One region of the Paenibacillus sp. FSL H7-0323 genome, then DNA from elsewhere that is predicted to be linked to it. Evidence: predicted binding sites of a transcription regulator. Region 1 holds the regulator's gene; the other holds the start of a gene.

Evidence for each region. The regulator LexA, encoded in region 1, represses DNA repair genes until DNA is damaged. The targets are predictions, from matches to a motif close to CGAACATATGTTCG.
Region 2: the regulator LexA is predicted to act here: its motif matches at 3,107-3,120, upstream of addB (helicase-exonuclease AddAB subunit AddB).

The regions. Positions count from the first base shown of each region.
Region 1 covers NZ_JBBODB010000001.1:1,828,353-1,833,316, forward strand. Annotated here, with positions in the region: gene MHH89_RS08380 (HAD family hydrolase) at 1-463, opposite strand, end outside; gene MHH89_RS08385 (hypothetical protein) at 498-1,019, opposite strand; gene MHH89_RS08390 (DUF896 domain-containing protein) at 1,069-1,278, opposite strand; gene MHH89_RS08395 (LysM peptidoglycan-binding domain-containing protein) at 1,388-1,801, opposite strand; gene lexA (transcriptional repressor LexA) at 2,053-2,679, shown strand; gene MHH89_RS08405 (L,D-transpeptidase) at 2,858-3,196, shown strand; gene MHH89_RS08410 (hypothetical protein) at 3,347-3,727, shown strand; gene MHH89_RS08415 (hypothetical protein) at 3,950-4,528, shown strand; gene MHH89_RS08420 (methyltransferase domain-containing protein) at 4,529-4,964, opposite strand, start outside.
Region 2 covers NZ_JBBODB010000001.1:3,336,819-3,341,782, forward strand. Annotated here, with positions in the region: gene addB (helicase-exonuclease AddAB subunit AddB) at 1-2,975, opposite strand, end outside; gene MHH89_RS15300 (class I SAM-dependent rRNA methyltransferase) at 3,734-4,964, opposite strand, start outside.

The DNA of each region.
Region 1 (4,964 bases):
CGTTCGTAAGTAGCAAAAGCTTCACTTGACCCCGTAACTGTTCCAGTACATGCATTGTTTCTTCATAGATGTATGGACGTTTTCTGCGCTCTGCTGCGAATTTAGTTGCCAAGGTCTCAGCTAGTGCTTCGTCTTCCACCCCTAACACTGCAAGTCCGCGACGCCAAGACTCTTTACGATATACCGGTGCAAGCTGCTCCAATTGACGGAATTCTGGCTGTTCACCTGCCGTAAAGTTAGCCCAGAGTGCTTCATAAGGATTAATTCCGATCATCTTTGTAAATGGGAACGTCTCATAAGATTCATACAAGCTACTTGCTTCCTTACGAACTGCAACTTCTAGTTCTTGTGGATCGATCGTATCCCCGGCGGCTTCACAAGCAGAACGAAATGCTTCTTCGACGCTCCGATCATCCCACAGCAATGTATCATCAAGGTCAAATAGTACAGCAGAAATTGGCATTACAGGTCTCCCTCTCCCTTTAACTGGTCTAGTTCTATTCGTGAACTACTTCAATGTTGTGAGCTTTAGCAAATGCTTCTAATCGTGTACTCATCGCATTAGTATCATAGCGATTCATAAGTTTTGTGAAAATCCATTTCGTACGTTTCCCTTTGTGCTTAATGACTACAGCTCCACGCGAAAGGGTGATTTTCTCAATATCTGCAGCTGGAAGTCCGCGTTCGCGATTGAATTTAATAGTGGACAGTCTTGCTTTTTCCACCTTCAAGTACGGACGACGGAAGAACAATAGCGCTGCCAGCAAATAGTACAGTACTACTCCCAGCCAATTAGCCAGCATGCCATTACCTTTGGCCTGATCAATAGAACCAACTACCCAAAACATAGTGCCAAGTATCACTAACACTACCGGAAATGCAATGTTGCGACCTTTAAAGACTTCGGCATTCTGGGTAGGAGATTTAGAGGCATAAATCGTATCCTTGCCTTGCTTCTTTCTTTGCTTGTTGATTTGCTGTGTGTTGCGTTGAACCATTCTTTCCCAAGAACGGGCCATGTGCGTTCCCCCTAGTCATCCTGAAATATCTATGAAAAGGAACAGCGAGCTAATGTTTAAGCCCCTTGTTACCTTGTTCATGCTCATCGTTATCTACTACTTCAATAGTATTTAATTGTGCTCGGAAGTTATTGCGGATATTCCCCAGGTAAATTTCACGAAGCTTGGCGCGTTCCGCCACTTCCTCTTGATTAAGGCCTACGCTCTTCTGTTTGCGTGCCAATTCGTTAATTCGCGCGACCAACTCATCAATATTCAATACTTTCCCTCCCCCTATAAATTAATTCTAACTCTGCCATGAGAAAAAGAGCTTGTCAAGGTCTACTCCCTGCAAGCTCTACTGGTCATTCTATTATGTTCTCAGAAAATTAATAAATAGGTAAAGTAAGTATGTCTCCAGCGTTAATTTGACTACTCTTAATCCCACTTGAACGTTTAATTCCTTCTATATAAACAACTGTCTTCATATCAGCTGGTTTATTCTTAAGGGCAATACTCCATAGTGTATCTCCACGTTCAACCACAATCCGCTTCTCTTCCTTCATTATAGTCGTCGATCCTGCAAATACATTTCCCACTACTGTTAGGCCAGATAATACTAGCACGAAAATCAATATTAACTTAATAAAGAAATCTTGACGGAACAACGAAATCATCCCTCCAAGCAAACGTTCCGTTATCTCTTTCACCTTAGCGGAATTACGGGCAACGTCATTATGTCCTATAGATTCAACCACTGGGGCCTTATCGTAGATGCTGCGGTATGTACTGTATTTTAGCATAATCATCATCCTCCAAACACTTGTTCTTACTTTCGAATTTATAATAACACGAACATGTGTTTTGTTCAATACTATTTCAGAACAATTGTTCTCTTTTTTTCGAGAGACTCAAACGGTTCATTTTATTATCATTCATCTACCATTTTTTAACTCTAGCAGATTAATATTTATAATAGTTAGAACTTATGTTTGTGCGAACGGTAGTTCTATGTTATAATTTTCCCAAACATTACTATATGGGGTTGATTCCAATGTCAAAGATTTCAAGTCGCCAGCTGGCGATCCTGGAATTTATACGAAGCGAAGTCCGCAGCAAGGGTTATCCACCTTCCGTCCGGGAAATTGGAGAAGCTGTTGGCCTTGCTTCCAGCTCCACAGTTCACGGTCATTTGGACCGGCTTGAGAAGAAGGGACTTATTCGTCGAGATCCAACGAAGCCACGTGCAATAGAATTACTAGGCCAAGAGGATTCAGAGAATGTTCACCAATTCGCGCAGACCATCTCACGGATTCCTGTCGTAGGTAAAGTTACCGCCGGGGTACCTATCACTGCTACAGAGAATATCGAAGACTACTTCCCACTTCCTACTCACTATGTAGGTGACAACAAAGTATTTATGCTGTCTGTCATGGGTGATAGTATGGTTGACGCAGGCATTATGAATGGTGACTATGTGATTGTTCGCCAACAACAAACAGCGGACAACGGAGATATCGTTGTAGCCATGACCGAAGAAGATGAAGCAACCGTTAAGACCTTTTACAAGGAACGTGATCATATACGGCTTCAGCCGGAGAATCCAGCTTATGAGCCGCTTCGCCTTAATCGCGTAACTATTCTCGGAAGAGTCATCGGATTGTTTCGAGATATCCACTAAGTATGCACTTCTAACATAAAAGGCTGTTCCGCATATGCGGAACAGCCTTTTTTCTACGTTTTTTTGCTTTTCCAACCACTTACGAACATTTGTTCCCAATGGCTAAAATGGCCATTTTCTATGAATAACCCTTTAGGCGTTCTGCTCATATCCTAATTAGAAAGGAGTGTTGCGTATAATGCCCAACTACCGAATTATTGTAGATCTGACCCAACGAATGTTATATCTTCTGGACAATGATATTGTGATTAGAGGTTACCCTGTCGGCATCGGTAAGATGTTAACCCAATCCCCAGTGGGTGAATTCACTATTATTAACAAACAACCCGACCCAGGGGGTCCCTTCGGTGTGTTTTGGATGGGACTGTCTAAACCACACTACGGAATTCATGGAAACAATGACCCTTCCTCCATTGGGAAAGAGGTGTCCCACGGCTGCATCCGGATGTACAACGAGGATGTGTTAGCACTCGCTGCTATTGTCCCTATAGGCACACGAGTAACGATAAGAAATTAAATTCGAATGGAGGCTCGGCAACCCCCAAATCACATTAAAAAATGGGGGTCATTACATAAGTAAGTATTTTTTCATTAGCATACTAGGAGTTTCGTGATTATATGTCGAATATTGTTAACAGGATTGCAAATTGAAAAGGATGTGTTTAGTTTGAATAATTCAAAAATTAGAACCCTCGTCGATTTTAAAGTCGATGCACTGGGTAAGCTGTCCGGTTTACTTTTAAATGATGAACAAGCTAGTGGAAAAAAAGTGAATTTGCTCACCTCTTTTGGCAGCATTCAGGGAATCGTCTCTCCAACCGTCTCCAACAAAGAGGATGTATTTGATTTAAAATCTTTGATGGATGATGTAATTGTAGACGAATACATATCTTATTTGGGAGCAGAACACCCTGATAAAAATTTCAGCTATAACTTTGTTGTCCTCAATGACGTTACTGTAAGACCTTATGCTAGTTATGGGACTCCGATCGAATACAAACAGCTGATTGTTTATACCGATCATATCACTGCCTTCAATTTTCTATAGGTTTTCATAATCATCTTAAAAAGCACCCTTGCAGCAACCCCCAATTTTGCATCATTTGCAGAATCGGAAGGTTTCTCTGGGTGCTTTTTTTGGGTTAATCGTGAAGCCGATCCTATAATTCCACGAATTTCCCTTTTAAAAGATACTAGTGGAGATCATTCAGGCATATCTTTCAATAAGCAACAATTTGAGTCTAATGAGATAACTAGGAGGTGTGATTATATGCTGATTATCTTGATGTACTTATTTGCTATTTTAGGAGTTGTTTTAATTCTAAGTGCCGCCATTATAAAATTGAAAACGCTATCTGCTTCATCTGAAATTTCTAAGCTAGTTAATGCGACCTCATCTTTTAACATCAGCTTCACCAAAACATTCATTCCCCCCAATCAATCTCACTTGATTGCACTTAACGAGCCTAATAAAAAATTGGCAATCGGTACCAAAAATCCGAAGAGTAACAAAAAAGCAGTAGCAAAGCTATACTCTTTTGATAATGTAATGGGATCCGAGATTGTGGTTAACGCACTCACCCTTTCAAAAGTCTCCAAAAGACATCAAAACAGCAAAACTACTGCAACAAGTGCAGATATTAACGTCCTTAAGGAAGCTGATGAAGAAGCTAATGTGATTGAAGAGCTTACGCTTAAAATATATATGAACAGCAAAGAAACGCCTGTGTATTGTATCTCCTTCTTGCCGGGTTTATTGCCTATTCAACAATCCGACAACCAGTACAAGGAAGCTTACTCCCAAGTACAACAATTACATGCACTGTTCAGGTCAATCGTATCTGAATAATTAAGTTGTTTTTTGCGCAATAAGATGTGTGAAAATAGCAACGTCCTTGTATGGAGATAAACTGCTTAACTTAAGCTCTAGCTCCACCATTTCTACATGCCATTGCTCATCCATTTTTATTTCATTATCCACAATATATCCGTAGATATTATGTATTCCGTATATACTTCTAATCTCATAACCACACTCCGCGAGCCATTCCACTAATTGATCTTTTGTATAGATGGTAATGTCTGTTTGAATAATGCCGCTATATTCCTGCGTGTTTCCAATACTGTCTATAGCCCCCATAGGATCTTTATTCATAACGGCTTTTTTCATCACTTTTGCCACTGGATTATGAGTTATAAGAGAAAGCATTCCGTTTTCATTTTGTTTTTTACTAATGTCCATTAACAATTGTTTTGGATCATCGAGATATTCAAGCACATTATGG
Region 2 (4,964 bases), 1.5 Mb from region 1:
AAATAAGTCAGCATTTGCAGCGACAAGCCATAATACACCTCATGCAGCTTGAGATCCTTTTGGCTCGATTTATAATCAATTACCCGCAGAAGAATACCGTTCTCTCCACGAGCCATGTCTACACGGTCAATCCGGCCAACGACCTCCATCACACAGCCATTCGGCAGCGTAATTCTTAAAGGCGGCAACTCCTTATCCGGTCCAAAATCCAGCTCCAGCCCTACTGGCTCAAAGCTGCCCCGGCGGGCGTGCTCGCCCAGAATCACAGAAGCACGTCCAACAATATTCTTAAGCTTACGGGAGATGTACCCGTAACGTTTGGAGCTCATTAGAATTTCACCCTGCAACATCGGAGATAGCCGTTCTACTGTCTCACTGGCCTCACGCCGACATTCATCCGGAGATAAGCTGCCCCAGCCCCGTCCCTCTTGTTTCAGTCTTATCGCCATATCACTTAGCGCAGCATGGAACAGCTGTCCAATATCAGGTGCTTGCAGCTTATATAACTGGCGCTCTTTCAGTCTTAGTCCGTAGGACGCAAAATGGGAAAATGAGCACGCAACAAATTTCTCCATCCGGGACACACTGCCCCGCAGTGTTGAGCCACCATACAATCTGAGGCTTGTGCCACGCTTTAGCTTCGTTCCCTCATTACGATAGAACAGTGAACTTAGCAAACGTTCCAGTTGAAATTTACGATCTTCGTTCTTAGTAAACCAGTTATACACATCCCACCATAGCTCCGGAATTTCTGTTCCTTGGCGCCACTGCCGCAGCTGCATAATCAATGCGCGAAGACTCTGTTCTGGTTGACCAATGAAACCGAGATGGATAGGATTTCCGACTTCTATAGGTAGTCCCGAAGGGGGAAGTGCTGACAAGCTGTGCTCTTGAACCCTTGGGAACATTCTATGCAAATGCCGGATAACCTCAGAGGGAAGGAGAGCTTTGCCCTCATCATCCGCTGTAGCGTAGCTAATCCAGAGCTTTCGGCTTCCTGTCGTTAGTGCATTATAGATCAGAAACCGCTCGTCCAGCAGTTTACGAGAAGCGCCGGGAGCAAGCTCCATTCCAGCATTCTCTAGTACGGAGCGTTCACCTTCCGAGAGAATTCCATCTTCCTTAAACTGCGCAGGCACAACACCTTCATTAAATCCAAGCAAAAAAGCGTATTTAACCCCCGTTGGGCGAGTCCGATCCATATTGCCGACCAATACTTGATCCAGTGCGGGCGGAACTAGTCCCATTTTAAGTTCAGCAAGACCTGTCTCTAGAACTCCAGTGAACACTTCAAACTCAAGTCTTTCATTGCCCATCATTTCTACTATCTGATCTAGAAGATCAAGTACCGCACCCCACAACTGGCTATGTTCCCTAGCCTTCTCGGGTTGGCCCTTCTCCATAGACTTAACACTGAGTTTCTCCAGCTTTCGTGCAACATCCGTCTCTTCAAGCAGCTTGTACAATGCCGTACAAAGTTCAAGACCGCTACGACTTTTCTGGATTCTTTTCTCAAAAGCAAATAATGGACCTGTTATACTAGCACGGCATCGTTCCATAGTAGCAAGCAGTTCATCATCCATCTGTCTGCCGCCTTCCAGCGACAAGCTAGGAATACCTTTCCAGGAGCGGCCATCTGTCCAGCGGTACCCCTGAATCCCACAAGCCAGCACATAGTTTTCTAAAGCATCCATATCATCACGCGTAATACTACCGTCTAGCGGAAGCAGAAGCTCCGTCTTTACGCAACGGAATACATCCTCATAACGCCAGCGACGACGCACTACATCCAATGCGGAACGTATAAACTCCACTAGCGGATGATGCAGCTCATTCACCTTCTGGTCCAGAAAAAATGGCACTCCATAATCTTGGAACAACGGCTGAACCAGCTGCTCGTAATCGCCAATATTGCGCATCAATACGGCCATTTCGCCATATTTTGCACCTTCATCCCGCGCCAGTCTAGTCATTTCGCGCAGGGCTCCCTCAACCTCTGCTCTGTGCGAAACTGCGGCGCCTATGGATATAGCCTCTCTTGCCAGTTCATCCGCACCTATCCAAGCCTTCCGGCGATCATATCCCCGTTCAAGGTGAGCAAGTACTGGACTTTCCTCAAAACGCGGAAGAACCGTTGGCTCCAACAGCTCGTCCCATACATCAATGCCCAGCTCTTCAGCAATTCCTCGCAGTTTAATGTAAGTAACCGCAGTTGGGTGAAACAATTCAAGCTCATTCAACTGATCTCCATAGGGGTAAGGACGATCAATTGTAAGCGAAACCGTCAGCCTCGAAGCTTGCTGCATCAATTCTCGAAGCACTACGAATTCCTGCGGAGTAAATCCATGGAACCCATCTACCCAAATCTCTGCCCCGCGAATGTAGGAGGAATCTGGAATATGCTCAGCCAGTTCTGCTAAACGATCCTCTTCATCGATATAAAGACGGGACATTTCCTTCTCTAAATCGCTAAATACCAGCTGCAAATCATCCAGCTTACCCTCAAGAATAGGACTTCTTGCAATAGCTCCTCGCATAGCGGACAGCTGTTCCTCTAAATCAGTGGAACCCAAACAGCAACGTTTCATCTCAGTGTGCAGTTGGTTCAGACGTTCCACAAAACCCGGTCTGTCTGCTGAGGCACCGAATAATTTCAGTTCCTCTTTGCGGCGACTGATGATTTTGTAAATTAACATTTTCTTACCTTCTTCACTGATTGGCAGACTTGCACTGCCACCAGTTTCCTGCTTCACACGATAGGCAAGCCGCGAAAAACTCAGTGTCTGCGCCCGAAGGCTTCCCTTCACATTCCCTACGGTCAGAAGCCCCCGTTCTGCTCCAAAAGAACCTTGCTCTGGCACAAGAATAATAATCGGCGCACCAAGCGGTTCCTTTTCTAAGGAAGAAGAGATAGATTCCCATATTTTTGTTGTCTTGCCACTGCCCGAGCGGCCTAGTAAAAAGGTTACCGGCATAAATGATAGACTCCTTCCGTAGCGGAGAAAATATATAGAATACAGGGTGAAATATCCACCCATTGATTACACTCCAATTAAAAAAGTTCAGTGATTCCTCGTCCCCTCAGTATATCATAACCACACTAATCGGAACATGTGTTTGCTAGTATTTTCTAATGTTTTACAAAGGATAAACAGCTATGAGTACAAATAAAAAAAGCAAACCTCCGGATTTTGGCGGCTTGCTTTTTAGAGTGTTTAGTTTGTTTTTAATGCCAGTTGTGCAACGTTAGATAGGAGCTGCCAATGTCGGAGCATAGGGTCAATGTTAGACTGTTGGCGTTCAGCGTTCAATACTCAACATTAGCACTCTACGCCGATCGTTTTGTAATCCGCATTCCGCATATCATAATTCAATAAGCATCATTCGTTGTTTACTATTTAGTATTCCGAATTTAACACTCAACATTTCGGCTAGGCTTGTTTCATTAATTACTTAGGGACCCAGGAGCCGTTATTCGTGGATTCAGTGCTGTTATGGCAACTTTTCGGACCCCACTGACGCTATTCTTCGAAAATGTGCTGCATTACGGGTGTTATTGGGGCAATAGCGCCTTTAGGGTCCGTAAGAATTCAATAATGGGCTGTTTACGCTAAATAGAGTCATCTGAGTCCATTGGCAACTCCTTGCCTTACAGTCGACTCACGGCCACCCTACGACCAGCCCTTTTATCTTATTTGTTACTTGGCACTGTAAACCTTTTTGACCTTCAGGCTTATTTTTTACTCCGTACTTCAAAAATCGCAAACTTCAGATAGTGCCCTTCGTTAACGCCAAGTATTTGTGGATGGTCTTTGCCTGCGGCCCGCCATTCTACAAGTCTCAACACCTTGCCAGCATCTTTAGCTGCATCGGCAATCGTTTCGAGGAACAGATCTGGCTGCATATGGTAAGAACAGCTTGCGGTAACCAAATAGCCGCCTTCGTTCACCAGCTTCATCCCGTGCAGATTGATATCCTTGTAACCACGGCAAGCGCCAGCTACTGCACTTTTGGTTTTGGCAAACGCCGGAGGGTCCAAGATGACTACATCCCAAGTTCTTCCTCCACCTGCCGTCATCGGCTTGGATGTGTCGGTTTTGGCTGTTTTGCCTCCGGATTTAGGATTTGTAGCAGCTGCTGCGGTATCTGTTCCACTGGCAACTGTCGCCCGTTCAGAACGTTCCTCTAGTCCTTTAACCTGATTCCGTAGATATGCAAAAGCATCATCCACTACGAATTCAACACGATCGCTAAAGCCGTTCAGCTCCACATTCACTTTGGCACTCTCAATGGCGTGTGCTGAAACGTCAAGGCAGGTTACTTTTTTCGCGCCATACTTGCAGGCATGCAGCGTGAAGCTGCCCGTATGCGAGAAGCATTCCAGCACTGTCGCACCGTCCCAATAAGGGAACGTTACATGTTTGCCGCTCTTATTAACTGGTAAGGTCTGTAGTGAACCATCCTCAGTTTCAATTTCCTGTAGCGTAATGCCGCTTCGTCCTCCCCAGCCTTTCATGAGCGGAGCAATGGAAGCTCTATTCTCACGTTGGTCAAAGAAGTAACCTGTCTTCTGGCCCTCTTCAATATCAACGACCAGCTTCAGGCCATTCTCGCTCACGGTTACATGCCTTGGACATTCCCCGTACAGCACACCCGTTGTCTGCTCCATACCTTCAAGCTCGCGCACACTAACATCACTGCGCTCATAGATTCCGCGCGGTGCCATAACCTGCACCAATGCTTCGACGATTTCTGCACGCCGCTTGTCCATTCCGAGGGTAAGCAGCTGCACAACCAAAATATCTCCGAATCGATCTACAATAAGCCCCGGCAAAAAGTCCGCTTCACCATAAACCAAGCGATAAGCATCCGCACCCGGAAGGAAACGATTTCTGTGTTGCAGACAATTCGCAAACCGTTCTGCAAAAAAGGCTGTATCCATGATCGCAAGGGGTCCCTGCGAT